2 regions of the Streptomyces sp. NPDC013457 genome follow, and region 2 is predicted to be linked to the other one. Evidence: predicted binding sites of a transcription regulator. Region 2 holds the regulator's gene; the other holds the start of a gene.
The links. The regulator HrcA, encoded in region 2, represses chaperone genes, less so after heat shock. The targets are predictions, from matches to a motif close to TTNGCACTCNGNNNNNCNGAGTGCNAA.
Positions count from the first base shown of each region.

Region 1: the regulator HrcA is predicted to act here: its motif matches at 4,657-4,683, upstream of groL (chaperonin GroEL).

Region 1 covers NZ_JBICBL010000009.1:141,276-148,423, reverse strand. The annotation lists gene ACF1G2_RS24780 (FG-GAP-like repeat-containing protein) at 1-1,467, opposite strand, end outside; gene ACF1G2_RS24775 (GNAT family N-acetyltransferase) at 1,712-2,251, opposite strand; gene ACF1G2_RS24770 (SRPBCC family protein) at 2,248-2,715, opposite strand; gene groL (chaperonin GroEL) at 2,864-4,492, opposite strand; gene ACF1G2_RS24760 (cold-shock protein) at 4,816-5,019, opposite strand; gene ACF1G2_RS24755 (MoaD/ThiS family protein) at 5,464-5,739, opposite strand; gene thrC (threonine synthase) at 5,855-7,148, opposite strand, start outside.
Region 2 covers NZ_JBICBL010000002.1:487,815-494,962, forward strand. The annotation lists gene ACF1G2_RS07690 (AMP-dependent synthetase/ligase) at 1-1,247, shown strand, start outside; gene hemW (radical SAM family heme chaperone HemW) at 1,353-2,555, shown strand; gene ACF1G2_RS07700 (DUF3097 domain-containing protein) at 2,709-3,509, opposite strand; gene ACF1G2_RS07705 (MBL fold metallo-hydrolase) at 3,520-4,248, opposite strand; gene hrcA (heat-inducible transcriptional repressor HrcA) at 4,402-5,421, shown strand; gene dnaJ (molecular chaperone DnaJ) at 5,422-6,561, shown strand; gene ACF1G2_RS07720 (nitronate monooxygenase) at 6,765-7,148, shown strand, end outside.

The DNA of each region.
Region 1 (7,148 bases), on a different contig from region 2:
GTCGAACCCGAACACGTTGGCCACGGTCCAGCGGCCGGAGCTGCCGAGGATCCCGCCGGGTCCGGCATCGACCGCGGTACCGGGAAGCTGAGCGCCCTCGTCCACCCGGTGAACCGGAATGCCCTCGTGGTCGTAGATCAGACGGCCGTCACCCGCCTCCTGGACGGTGGGGCAGCCTTGGTCGATCCGGCATGCCTCGGGCAGTTCGGCAGGGACACGACCGCGATCCTGACGGGCAGCGTAGGCGAGGTCCGACGGCGTGGCGGTCACGGAGCGCGTGTACACCCCTGTCCGCCCGTCCGCGGCGACACCCTCCAGGCTGGTGAGACGGCCCTGCTGGAAGGAGAGGCGCCGGACGACGTTGACGACGTTCCGCGAGGCAACCGCGCTGTCTCGCACGGCCCGGGCTCGTCCGTCGGCATCGGCGGTCACCCTGTACACACCGTAGTCAGCGGTGCCGGGGCCGCCGTCGACCAGCAACCCGCCGTCGGGGGCGCCGACTGCACGACCCGTGGACCGCGCGACGAGGACGCGAGGGGTTCCGCCGGAGAGCGGAACGGCCTCGACGCGCAGGGAGGGGGCGTCGCCGCCCAGGATGCCGTTCAGCGGATCGTGGCGGGCGATGACAAGGTCGTCACCGACCAGCCCGAGGATCGAGCTGTCCTTCTCGTCGGTCACCGGCGTCCTGAGCGGTGCCCGTCCGAGATCGGCACGGTCGTACACCGAGAGCTGGGATCCCTGGCGGTACAGAAGCCGGTCGGGCGTGAGCGCGCTGTCACGCCTCGAGAGCGACACCAGGTCCGGCAGCGCGGTGGCGCGGGCCCGGGTGGTGTCGACCCAGTACGTCCGCCCGTTGAGCCCCAGGACGAGGCCGTCGTCGTCACCCAGCGAGACCGGTATCTCCATGCGGTAGAACCGCTCCGCGGGGGTGCCTTCGACCGTCCGGTCGCGGAGCACGCCGGACCGCGTGTCGAGCACATGCAGCGTGAGGTTCTGCGCCGTCGTGTCCCGGGTCAGGACGTTCCAGCCGAACACGCCGACGAGATCGTGCACGGCCGGCAGCGCCACTGTCCCGGTCTCTCCCGTGACCACGTCCTTGAGCGCGACGACCTTGCCCTCGTCGTCGTAGTCGGCCACGACGTCCGAACCGGTCCCCAGGCTGTAGGACCCATAGGGCGAGGTCGCGTTCGGGTCCACCACCACCGGCTTCGCGGCACCGCCATACGTTCGCCAGGTGTTGCCGACCCCCTCCTCGAAGTGGAGGTACCCGTGCTCGCCCGCGCTCAGCACACCGTTGCGCACAGGGACGACGCTGGAAGCGCCCGGGATGACCACCGCGGGCGCCGAGTCCACCGACTCCACCGGCGTCACCGCCCGGGCGAAGGGCTGGACGGGGCCGAGGACGACACCGGACACGCCGAGGACGGTGGCGGTGAGCAGGGTACTCAGGGGTCTCTTGCCGTACACGGAACTCCTCGGGTCATCGTTCTCTCGGTCCCGGGAGGCGGGGCAGGGAACTCACACGTCCGCACGCGGACGTGCGACAAGAGCCTGCGTTGAACTGCGGCGATACGCCGGTCGGGACATCACACGACCGGCGACCTCAGTGCCCCCCACTGCCGGTCGACCGGATCGTACAAGGCCGCTGATCCCCTCGTTCACCCGGATCCCGGCCCGCCCGGCCTGGCCCGGTCGACCGGCACTCCGCCCCCTACGGCACCCGCACCCGCCCGTACATCACCATGTCCCGTCGTTCCCCGCCCACTTCCTGCCAGGACCGCAGCAGGCCCTCCCGGGCGAAGCCGGCCCGTTCCGCCGTCTTCGCCGACGCCTCGTTCCAGGGTTCGACGAGCAACTGGAGGCGGGGGATGCCCAGTTCACCCATGGCCCACGCACTCAGCGCCGTCAGCGCCGCGCCGGCCGCGCCCTCGCCCCGGCAGGAGGGGGCGACCCAGTAGCCGACGGTCGCGCGGCCCTCGGGGAGGTCGCGGAGCCAGAGGCCGATCATGCCCGCCGGGCGGTCGTCGCGACGGCGGACGATGACGAAGGAGTAGCCCGCTCCCGACTCCGAGCGGTGCCACTGGCGGCGTACGAACCCCTCGCCCTCCGCCTCCGAGTACACCGGCGGGACCGTGGTGGTCAGCGGGATGTACGGGTCCGCCGACGCCTCCTCCACGAGCGGGAGGTCCGCGCGTTCCCAGGGGCGCAGGTCGTACGCCCCCGCGGGCAGCCGCGGCACGTCGAGGCTCACATCGTCCCCAGATAGGCCGCGAGACGGTCGTACTCCTCCTTGACCCCCGCCTCCATCCCCGTCGCCAGCGCCTGGTCGCGGATCTCCGACGACGGCCAGATCGATGTGCTGGTGAGCGCCGTGCCGCCGTCCGGGGTGTCGTCGAAGGTGAGGGTGACATGGACCGGTGGCCCCGGCATGAGCTCGAAGACCTCGGTGTAGACGAGGCGCTCGTTCGGGACGATCTCCTCGTACGTTCCGGAGAAGACGATCTCCCGGCCGTCGGGGGCCTTCTGGCCCCAGCGCCACGCGCCGCCGACCGTGAGGTCGACGTCGGAGATCACCGTGGGCAGGGCCGCCACGCCGTACCACTGGCGCACGTGCTCGGGTTTCGTCCACGCCTCCCAGACACGGGCGGGCGGGGCGTCGAAGGTCCGGGTGATGACCAGCTCGCGGTCGGCCGGTGTCGTCAGCAGCGTGATCATGGATCGCTCCCGCCTTCCGAGAGGCTCCGCTTCCGGGAGTGGCTGACCACCCCCACCCCACCAGCATCACCCCGAACGCCCGAGGGCGGCACCCCCAGCAGGAGTGCCGCCCTCGGTCGCGTACAGCGAGGAACTACCGAGCCGAGGCTCAGAAGTCCATGTCACCGCCCGGCATGCCGCCCGGAGCGGCCGCGGAGGCCTTCTCCGGCTTGTCGGCGATGACGGCCTCGGTGGTCAGGAACAGCGCGGCGATGGAGGCCGCGTTCTGCAGGGCGGAACGCGTCACCTTCGCCGGGTCGATGATGCCCTCGGCGATGAGGTCGACGTACTCGTTGGTCGCGGCGTTCAGGCCGTGGCCGACGGGCAGGTTGCGGACCTTCTCCGCCACGACGCCACCCTCGAGGCCGGCGTTGACGGCGATCTGCTTCAGCGGGGCCTCGAGGGCCAGCTTCACGATCGCGGCACCCGTGGCCTCGTCGCCCGAGAGGTCGGCCTCGAGCTTCTCGAAGACGCTGGAGGCCTGGAGCAGGGCCACGCCACCACCGGCGACGATGCCCTCCTCGACGGCCGCCTTCGCGTTGCGAACGGCGTCCTCGATGCGGTGCTTGCGCTCCTTGAGCTCGACCTCGGTCGCGGCACCGGCCTTGATGACCGCAACACCGCCGGCGAGCTTCGCCAGGCGCTCCTGCAGCTTCTCGCGGTCGTAGTCGCTGTCCGAGTTCTCGATCTCGGCGCGGATCTGGTTGACGCGACCGGCGACCTGCTCGCTGTCACCGGCACCGTCGACGATCGTGGTCTCGTCCTTGGTGATGACGACCTTGCGGGCGCGGCCCAGCAGGTCGAGGCCGGCGTTCTCGAGCTTGAGACCGACCTCCTCGGAGATGACCGTGCCGCCCGTGAGGATGGCGATGTCGTTCAGCATGGCCTTGCGGCGGTCGCCGAAGCCCGGAGCCTTGACCGCGACGGACTTGAAGGTGCCGCGGATCTTGTTGACGACCAGGGTCGACAGGGCCTCGCCCTCGACGTCCTCGGCGATGATCAGCAGGGGCTTGCCCGACTGCATGACCTTCTCCAGCAGCGGGAGCAGGTCCTTCACGGAGGAGATCTTGGAGTTGACGATCAGGATGTACGGGTCGTCCAGGGACGCCTCCATACGCTCCATGTCGGTGGCGAAGTACGCCGAGATGTAGCCCTTGTCGAAGCGCATACCCTCGGTGAGCTCCAGCTCCAGACCGAAGGTCTGGGACTCCTCGACGGTGATGACGCCTTCCTTGCCGACCTTGTCCATCGCCTCGGCGATGAGCTCGCCGATCTGGGTGTCGGCGGCGGAGATGGAGGCCGTGGAAGCGATCTGCTCCTTGGTCTCGACATCCTTCGCCTGCTCGAGCAGGGCGCCGGAGACGGCCTCGACGGCCTTCTCGATGCCGCGCTTGAGGGCCATCGGGTTGGCGCCGGCCGCCACGTTGCGCAGGCCCTCGCGGACGAGCGCCTGGGCGAGGACGGTCGCGGTGGTCGTACCGTCACCGGCGACGTCGTCCGTCTTCTTGGCGACTTCCTTGACCAGCTCGGCGCCGATCTTCTCGTACGGGTCCTCGAGCTCGATCTCCTTGGCGATGGACACACCATCGTTGGTGATCGTGGGGGCGCCCCACTTCTTCTCGAGGACGACGTTCCGGCCCTTGGGGCCAAGGGTGACCTTGACGGCGTCGGCGAGCTGGTTCATCCCGCGCTCGAGACCGCGCCGTGCCTCCTCGTCGAACGCGATGATCTTGGCCATGTGAAGTGGTCCTCCCGGACATGGGGTGGATAACGCTCCAGGACCGCGCCGACGCCCGCGACGGACGGCCTGCGTGCCCTGTGGTTCCTTGCCCCACCTGGCCGCGGACCTCGTCTGCCCGATCCTCGTAAGCACTCTCACCTTCAGAGTGCTAACGCCAATGATTAGCACTCGGCCCATGCGAGTGCAAGCGACTCCCGCAGATCGAGAGAGGCCGCCGCCACCTCCCCGCGCACGCACGAGGGGTCCGCATCCCGGTCAGGATGCGGACCCCTCGGCGTGAGAACGCGTGAGTGCGTACGTGGTGGCCGATCGCGCCGTGCTCAGACGGCGAGCTTGACCATGTCCGCCTGCGGACCCTTCTGGCCCTGCGAGATCTCGAACTCGACCCGCTGACCCTCTTCAAGGGTGCGGTAGCCGTCCATCTGGATCGCGCTGTAGTGGACGAATACATCCGCACCACCGTCGACCGCGATGAAGCCGTAGCCCTTCTCCGCGTTGAACCACTTGACGGTGCCCTGAGCCATGCCTAACTCCCCTATTACTGGCCCTTGCGCGGGACCGCACTTCGCGGACCCGGGTCAGACCCTGCGCCGGAACGCGTCGACCGCGGCTGAATGTATCTGCCCAACTGCCCTCTGCAACAGGTCAATCGGGCGAGAATTCTGGGCATGGCGTAAAGGAGAATTGAGGAGAATTCACTGAATTCCGGGGCAAGTCGGGCCCGGCAAAGCGCGCAGAAGGTACACAACGCACGTGCACTTTGGCTGCTTCTTGTCGCGTGCGGGCGCATTCTCATATGCGTCTGGCACGAGCAGCGGGGGAAAGCCGGGGGGACTTCCCCAACTCTACCGCGCTCAACCATGCAGAATTGCCCCCTCCGCTTCTCTCGCGGAAGGGGCAATTCGGTTACGCCGGGTAACGCGGGGGCGCCGGGACGGCCCTGAGGCCGCCCGTGCCGCGCCGGACGATCAGCCTCCGGCGACGGCCGGGATGATCGAGACGCCGGCGCCGTCCGGCGTCGCCGTCTCCAGGCCCTGCTCGAAGCGGACGTCGTCGTCGTTGACGTAGACGTTCACGAAGCGGCGCAGCTTGCCCTGGTCGTCCAGGACACGGGCCGCGATGCCCGCGTGGTTCTTCTCCAGATCGGCGATGACCTCGGACAGGGTCGCGCCCTCGGCGGCGACCTCGGCCTGGCCGCCGGTGTAGGTGCGGAGGATGGTGGGGATGCGGACCTTCACGCTCATGGGGTGTTCACCTTCGGTGGCTTCGGGCGGGGCGGACGGGGTGCCGGGTGGCGGGTGGCGGGGTGCGGGCGCGGCCGGGTCACCGGCAGCGCCCGCACCTCGGCGGTCGCGGGCGTCAGCCCGCCAGGCCTGCCTCGCGGAACGCGTCCAGGCTCGGGCGGATCGTCGCGGTCGCCTGCGAGGTATCGGCCACCGCGTCCAGCGTCTTGAGGCCGTCACCCGTGTTGAGAACGACCGTGGTGAGGGCCGGGTCGATGAGGCCGGCCTCGACCAGCTTCTTCGTCACGCCGACCGTCACACCGCCCGCCGTCTCGGCGAAGATGCCCTCCGTACGGGCGAGGATCTTGATCGCCTCGACGACCTGCTCGTCGTCGACGTCCTCCACCGCGCCGCCCGTGCGGCGGGCGATGTCCAGGACGTACGGGCCGTCGGCCGGGTTGCCGATCGCCAGCGACTTGGCGATGGTGTTCGGCTTCTGGGGCCGTACGACATCGTGACCGGCCTTGAAGGCGGCCGACACCGGCGAGCAGCCCTCGGCCTGCGCGCCGAAGATCTTGTACGGCTTGTCCTCGACCAGGCCCAGCTTGATGAGCTCCTGCAGACCCTTGTCGATCTTGGTGAGCTGCGAGCCGGAGGCGATCGGGATCACGAGCTGGTCCGGGATCACCCAGCCCAGCTGCTCGCAGATCTCGTACGCGAGCGTCTTGGAGCCCTCGCCGTAGTACGGACGCAGGTTGACGTTGACGAAGCCCCAGCCCTCGCCCAGCGGGTCGCCGATGAGCTCGGAGCAGAAGCGGTTGACGTCGTCGTAGTTGCCCTCGATGCCGACCAGCTCACCGCCGTAGACGGCGGCCATGACGACCTTGCCCTGCTCCAGGTCGTGCGGGATGAACACGCAGGAGCGGAATCCGGCACGGGCGGCGGCGGCGCCGACGGCGCCGGCCAGGTTGCCGGTGGAGGAGCAGGACAGCGTGGTGAAGCCGAAGGCGCGGGCCGCCTCCAGGGCCTGGGCGACGACGCGGTCCTTGAAGGAGTGCGTCGGGTTGCCGGAGTCGTCCTTGACGAAGAGCTTGCCGGGCTCGACACCCAGCTCACGGGCGAGGTTGTCGGCCTGGACGAGCTTGGTCCAGCCGGGGTTCAGGTTCGGCTTCTCGGCGACGTCGGCCGGGACGGGCAGCAGCGGGGCGTAGCGCCAGATGTTGGCGGGGCCGGCCTCGATCTGCTTGCGCAGCGCCTCGGGGTCACCGGTGGGGAGGTCGTACGCGACTTCGAGCGGGCCGAAACAGAGCTCGCAGGCGAAGATCGGGCCGAGCGGGAAGACTTCACCGCATTCCCGGCAGGAAAGGCCCGAAGCGGGACCGAGATCGACGGTCCGGGAGGTTTCGGTGGAAACAGTCTGTACAGCCATG
Region 2 (7,148 bases):
AGGGCGTCCGCCTCCCGCACGACAACTGGTCGTACATGGCCAAGGCCATCGCCGCGACCGGTCTCGTCACCGGCGACGACGTCCAGTACCTCTGGCTGCCCCTCGCGCACGTCTTCGGCAAGGTGCTCACCTCCGGCCAGATCGAGGTCGGCCACGTCACCGCCGTCGACGGCCGCATCGACAAGATCATCGTGAACCTGCCGGTGGTCCAGCCGACCTACATGGCCGCCGTGCCCCGGATCTTCGAGAAGGTCTACAACGGCGTCGCCGCCAAGGCGCGCGAGGGCGGCGCGGCCAAGTACAAGATCTTCCAGTGGGCGGCCGGAGTGGCCCGCGAGTACGCCAAGGTCACCCAGGACAACTTCCGCCGCACCGGTACCGCCTCCGCGCCCTTCGGCCTCACCGTGAAGCACAAGGTCGCCGACGCGCTGGTCTACAAGAAGCTCCGCGAGGCCTTCGGCGGCCGTCTCCGCGCCGCCGTATCCGGCTCCGTCGCGCTGGCACCCGAGATCGGCTTCTTCTTCTCCGGCGCGGGCATCCACATCCTGGAGGGCTACGGCCTCACGGAGTCCAGCGCCGCCTCCTTCGTCAACCCGGGCGAGGCCTACCGCACCGGCACGGTCGGCAAGCCGCTGCCCGGCTGCGAGGTCCGGATCGCCGACGACGGCGAGATCCTGCTGCGCGGCCCCGGCATCATGGAGGGCTACCACGGCCTGCCCGAGAAGACGGCCGAGGTCCTGGAGGCGGACGGCTGGTTCCACACCGGGGACATCGGCGAGCTGTCCGCCGACGGCTACCTGCGGATCACCGACCGCAAGAAGGACCTGTTCAAGACCTCCGGCGGCAAGTACATCGCGCCGACCGAGATCGAGGGCCAGTTCAAGGCCGTCTGCCCCTTCGTCTCCAACATCGTCGTCCTCGGCGCCGACCGGAACTACTGCTCCGCTCTCATCGCGCTCGACGAGCCCGCCATCCTCGGCTGGGCCGCGGAGAACGGCCTCGCGGGCAAGGCGTACGCGGAGGTCGTGGCCGCCCCGCAGACCCTGGCGATGGTCCAGGGATACGTGGACCGCCTCAACGAGGGCCTGCAGCGCTGGCAGACGATCAAGAAGTTCCGGCTGCTGCCCCGCGACCTGGACGTGGAGCACGGCGAGCTCACCCCGTCGCTGAAGATGAAGCGGCCGGTGGTGGAGCGGACGTACAAGGACCTGATCGAGGACATGTACGCGGGGGCGCGGGAGGCGTGACCGCTCCGGTCCGGCCGTAGCCGGGGTTATCCACAGGCCGGCGGCCCACCTCGGGCAGTACGGGACAATGGGCTCATGCCTTCCGTACTGCCCGATGGTGAGCCCATGCCCGATGACGGGGCGCTGCCCGCGCACGCCCTGGAAGGGGCCGGGGAGCGGCCGCTCGGGTTCTATCTGCACGTGCCGTACTGCGCGACCCGCTGCGGCTACTGCGACTTCAACACGTACACCGCCAGTGAGCTGCGCGGTGCCGGAGGCGTGCTCGCCTCCCGGGACAACTACGCGGGGCAGGTCGTCGAGGAGATACGCCTCGCCCGGAAGGTGCTCGGCGACGACCCGCGGCCGGTGCGGACGGTCTTCGTCGGCGGCGGTACGCCCACGCTGCTCGCGGCCGGTGATCTCGTACGGATGCTGGGGGCGATCCGGGACGAGTTCGGGCTCGCGGACGACGCCGAGGTGACGACGGAGGCGAACCCGGAGTCGGTGGATCCGGCGTATCTGGCGGAGCTGAGGGCCGGCGGCTTCAACCGGGTGTCGTTCGGGATGCAGAGCGCCCGGCAGCACGTCCTGAAGGTCCTCGACCGTACGCACACCCCGGGCCGGCCCGAGGCGTGCGTCGCGGAGGCGCGGGCGGCGGGCTTCGAGCACGTGAACCTGGACCTGATCTACGGGACGCCGGGGGAGTCCGACGACGACTGGCGCGCGTCGCTGGAGGCGGCGATCGGAGCGGGCCCCGACCACGTCAGCGCGTACGCGCTGATCGTCGAGGAGGGGACGCAGCTGGCGCGCCGGATCCGCCGCGGCGAGGTGCCGATGACGGACGACGACGTGCACGCGGACCGGTACCTGATCGCCGACTCCGTCTTCGCCGAGGCCGGCTTCGACTGGTACGAGGTGTCGAACTGGGCCACGTCGGAGGCCGGGCGGTGCCTGCACAACGAGCTGTACTGGCGCGGCGCCGACTGGTGGGGCGCGGGCCCCGGGGCGCACTCGCACGTGGGCGGGGTGCGCTGGTGGAACGTGAAGCATCCGGGGTCGTACGCGGCGGCCCTCGGCGCCGGGAGGTCGCCGGGCGCCGGGCGGGAGCTCCTCTCGGCGGAGGACCGGCGCGTGGAGCGTGTGCTTCTGGAGCTGCGGCTCCGGGAGGGCTGCCCGCTGGACCTCCTGAAGCCCGACGGCCTCGCGGCGTCCCGTAAGGCCCTCGCGGACGGACTCCTCGCGCCCGGGCCGTACGAGGCGGGGCGCGCGGTCCTGACCCTGCGGGGCCGCCTCCTCGCCGACGCGGTCGTCCGCGACCTGGTGGACTAGGTCCCGGCGTCGCGCCCCGGCGCCGTGCCCTGGCGCCGCGCCTTGGTGCCGCACCCCGGCGCCCGCCTTGGTGCCGCGCCCCGTCGCCGCACCAAGGCGCGGCGACGGGGCCTCGCTGTCGCGGCCCGCGCGGATCGGCCGGGTGGGACGGCGCTAGGGCGCCGTCACGAAGTCGATCAGTTCCTCCACCCGGCCCAGGAGCGACGGCTCCAGGTCCTTGTAGGAGTGGACCTTCGACAGGATGTGCTGCCAGGCCGCTCCCGTGTTCTGCGGCCAGCCCAGCGCCCGGCAGACGCCCGTCTTCCAGTCCTCGCCCCGGGGGACCGCCGGCCAGGCCGGGATGCCCACGGAGGACGGCTTCACCGCCTCCCAGACATCGATGTACGGGTGCCCCACGATCAGGACGTCCGGGGACGAGACCTGCGCCGCGATGCGGGACTCCTTCGAGCCCGGCACCAGGTGGTCGACGAGGATGCCGAGCCGCGCGTCCGCCGCCGGGCCGAACTCCGCGACGATCGACGGGAGGTCGTCGATGCCCTCCAGGTACTCCACCACCACGCCCTCGATACGCAGGTCGTCGCCCCAGACCCGCTCCACCAGCTCCGCGTCGTGCCGGCCCTCCACGTAGATCCGGCCCGCCCGCGCCACCCGCGCCCGCGCGCCCGGGACCGCGACGGACCCCGAGGCCGTGCGGCTGGGGCGCGCCGGACCGGCCGCCGGGCGGACCAGCGTCACCACCTTGCCCTCCAGCAGGAAGCCCCGGGGATCCATCGGGAACACACGGTGCTTGCCGAAGCGGTCCTCCAGCGTGACCGTGCCGGCCTCGCAGCGGATCACCGCTCCGCAGAATCCCGTCGCGACCTCCTCCACCACGAGGTCCACCTCCGCCGGCACCTCCGGCACCGGGGCGGATCGCTTCCAAGGGGGCGTCAGGTCCGGGTTGTAGCTGCGCATTCGGGCGACGTTATGCGACGGAGAAGCGCCGTGCCAGCTCATCCCGCTGGCGCCGCACGAACGCCGCGTCCACCACCGCCCCGTGTCCCGGCACGTACAGCGCGTCCTCCCCGCCGAGCGCCAGCAGCCGGTCCAGGGCCGCCGGCCAGCGCGAGCCGATCGCGTCGCTTCCGGCCTGCGGCTCGCCCGACTCCTCGACCAGGTCGCCGCAGAAGACGACCTCCACCCCGTCGACGTCCGGGACGAGGAGCGTCAGATCATGACCCGAGTGCCCCGGCCCCACGTTGGCCAGCAGCACCTGGCGGCCGCCCAGGTCCAGCGTCCATTCGCCCGACACCATGTGCCCCGGCAGGACGAGGGTGTCCACGGCCTCCGTCGCCGCCGACTCCGCCACCCCGTGCCGTACCGCGTCCTCCCGCAGCGCGTGCCCTTCCCGTCGCAGCAGCTCGTCCAGGCCCACCGCCCCGAACACCTCCGCCCCCGCGAAGGCGGCCGTGCCGAGGACATGATCGAAGTGCGGGTGGCTCAGTGCGATGTGTGTCACTCTCCGGCCGCCCGCGAGCGCCTCCGCCTGCCCCCGCAGCTCGGCGCCCTCGGCGAGCGTGGAGCCCGTGTCGTACAGCAGCACGGCGCGCTCGCCCAGTACCAGCCCCACCGTGGCGTCCCAGCCGGGCAGTCGGCGCCTGCCCACCCCGTTACCGAGCCGCTCCCAGCCGTACTCTTCCCAATCGACATCCATACCGCGACGCTATCCGCAACGACGTGGCCTCCGACCCGGCCTCCTTGCCAGGAGCGATGCCCGCCGCCGTACACTGGCCGGGGGATTCCTGGCACTCGAACAGGGCGAGTGCCAAATGCGGAGCAACCGATACGACAGCTGGAGGTGTGCGCGATGCTCAGCGAACGCAGACTCGAGGTGCTGCGCGCCATCGTCCAGGACTATGTCGGGACGGAGGAGCCGGTCGGCTCCAAGGCGCTCACGGAGCGCCACAAGCTCGGCGTCTCGCCCGCCACCGTGCGTAACGACATGGCCGTCCTGGAGGACGAGGGCTACATCGCCCAGCCTCACACCAGCGCCGGACGCATCCCGACCGACAAGGGCTACCGGCTCTTCGTCGACCGGCTCGCCGGCGTCAAGCCGCTGTCGACGCCCGAGCGGCGCGCGATCCACAACTTCCTCGACGGAGCCGTCGATCTCGACGACGTCGTCGGGCGCACGGTCCGGCTGCTCGCGCAGCTGACCCGGCAGGTCGCCGTCGTGCAGTACCCGTCGCTGACCCGCTCGACGGTCCGGCACGTGGAGCTGCTGTCGCTGGCCCCCGCCCGGCTGATGCTGGTGCTGATCACGGACACCGGCCGGGTCGAGCAGCGCGTCATCGACTGCCCGGCGCCGTTCGGCGAGACCTCGCTCGCGGACCTGCGCGCCCGGCTCAACAGCCGTGTCGTCGGCCGCCGTTTCGCGGACGTGCCGCAGCTGGTGCAGGATCTTCCGGAGTCCTTCGAGGAGACGGAGGACCGCGGCACGGTCTCGACGGTGCTCGCGACCCTGCTCGAAACCCTGGTGGAGGAGCACGAGGAGCGGTTGATGATCGGCGGTACCGCCAATCTCACCCGTTTCGGCCATGACTTCCCCCTCACGATCAGGCCCGTTCTCGAAGCCCTCGAGGAGCAGGTCGTGCTCCTCAAGCTGCTGGGCGAGGCCAAGGACTCGGGCATGACCGTACGGATCGGGCACGAGAACGCCCACGAGGGCCTCACGTCCACGTCCGTCGTCGCGGTCGGCTACGGTTCGGGCGACGAGGCAGTCGCCAAACTCGGCGTGGTCGGACCGACCCGCATGGACTACCCCGGAACGATGGGAGCGGTACGCGCAGTGGCACGTTACGTCGGACAGATCCTGGCGGAGTCGTAAGTGGCCACGGACTACTACGCCGTACTCGGCGTGCGCCGCGACGCGTCCCAGGACGAGATCAAGAAGGCATTCCGGCGGCTCGCCCGCGAGCTGCACCCGGATGTCAATCCCGATCCGAAGACGCAGGAGCGGTTCAAGGAGATCAACGCCGCCTACGAGGTGTTGTCGGACCCGCAGAAGAAGCAGGTCTACGACCTCGGTGGCGACCCGCTGTCCGCGTCCGGCGGCGGCGGTGGAGCCGGCGGCTTCGGCCAGGGCGGCTTCGGGAACTTCTCGGACATCATGGACGCCTTCTTCGGCACGGCGTCGCAGCGCGGACCGCGCTCGCGCACGCGCCGCGGCCAGGACGCCATGATCCGGCTGGAGATCGACCTCAACGAGGCCGCCTTCGGTACGACGAAGGACATCCAGGTCGACACGGCGGTCGTCTGTACGACCTGCTCCGGCGAGGGTGCCGCGCCCGGCACGTCCGCCCAGACCTGTGACATGTGCCGCGGCCGTGGTGAGGTCTCGCAGGTCACGCGGTCCTTCCTGGGCCAGGTCATGACCTCTCGCCCCTGCCCCCAGTGCCAGGGCTTCGGCACGGTCGTCCCCACCCCGTGCCCCGAGTGCGCGGGCGACGGGCGGGTCCGCTCGCGGCGCACGCTCACCGTGAAGATCCCGGCCGGTGTCGACAACGGGACGCGCATCCAGCTCGCGGGCGAGGGTGAGGTCGGCCCCGGCGGCGGCCCCGCCGGTGACCTGTACGTCGAGATCCACGAGGTCCCGCACGAGGTCTTCCAGCGCCGCGGCGACGACCTGCACTGCACGGTCACCATCCCGATGACGGCGGGAGCGCTCGGTACGAAGGTGCCGTTGCAGACGCTCGACGGGATGGAGGAGGTCGACATCCGCCCGGGCACCCAGTCCGGCCAGTCGATCCCGCTGCACGGGCGCGGCATCACGCACCTGCGCGGCGGCGGCCGGGGAGACCTGATCGTGCACGTCGAGGTGACGACGCCGTCGAAGCTCGACGCCGAGCAGGAGCGGCTGCTGCGCGAACTGGCGAAGCTGCGCGGCGAGGAACGGCCCACGGGTCAGTTCCAGCCGGGTCAGCAGGGGCTGTTCTCGCGGTTGAAGGACGCGTTCAACGGGCGGTAGGCGTACTGCTGCCGGGGGTCCGGGGGTCGTCCCCCGGGCAGGCACAGTCAGCCGGGTCAGCAGGGGCTGTTCTCGCGGTTGAAGGACGCGTTCAACGGGCGCTAGACCGGATCCCCGCCGCCCGTCGGGCGGTCGGTTCCGGGCCTGGAAGGGCGGTATCCGCGGGTCGCGGATGCCGCCCTTCCGTATGACACGATGCCTGCATGTCCACCGCGCTGAACGATCTCTCCCGATACCCGATCGTGCAGGCCCCCATGGCGGGTGGCGCGTCCTGCCCGGAGCTCGTCGGAGCCGTGTGCGCCGCCGGCGGGCTCGGGTTCCTCGCCGGGGGCTACAAGACCGCGGGCGGGCTCTACCAGGAGATCAAGCAGGTGCGCGGGCTGACCGGCGAGCCCTTCGGCGTCAACCTCTTCGTGCCGCCCGGCGGGCAGCCCGCCGATCCGGCCGCCGTCGAGGTGTACCGGCACCAGCTCGCCGGGGAGGCCACCTGGTACGAGACGGCCCTCGGCGACCCCGACAACGGGCGCGACGACGCCTACGACGCCAAGCTCGCGATCCTGCTCGAAGACCCGGTCCCCGTCGTCTCG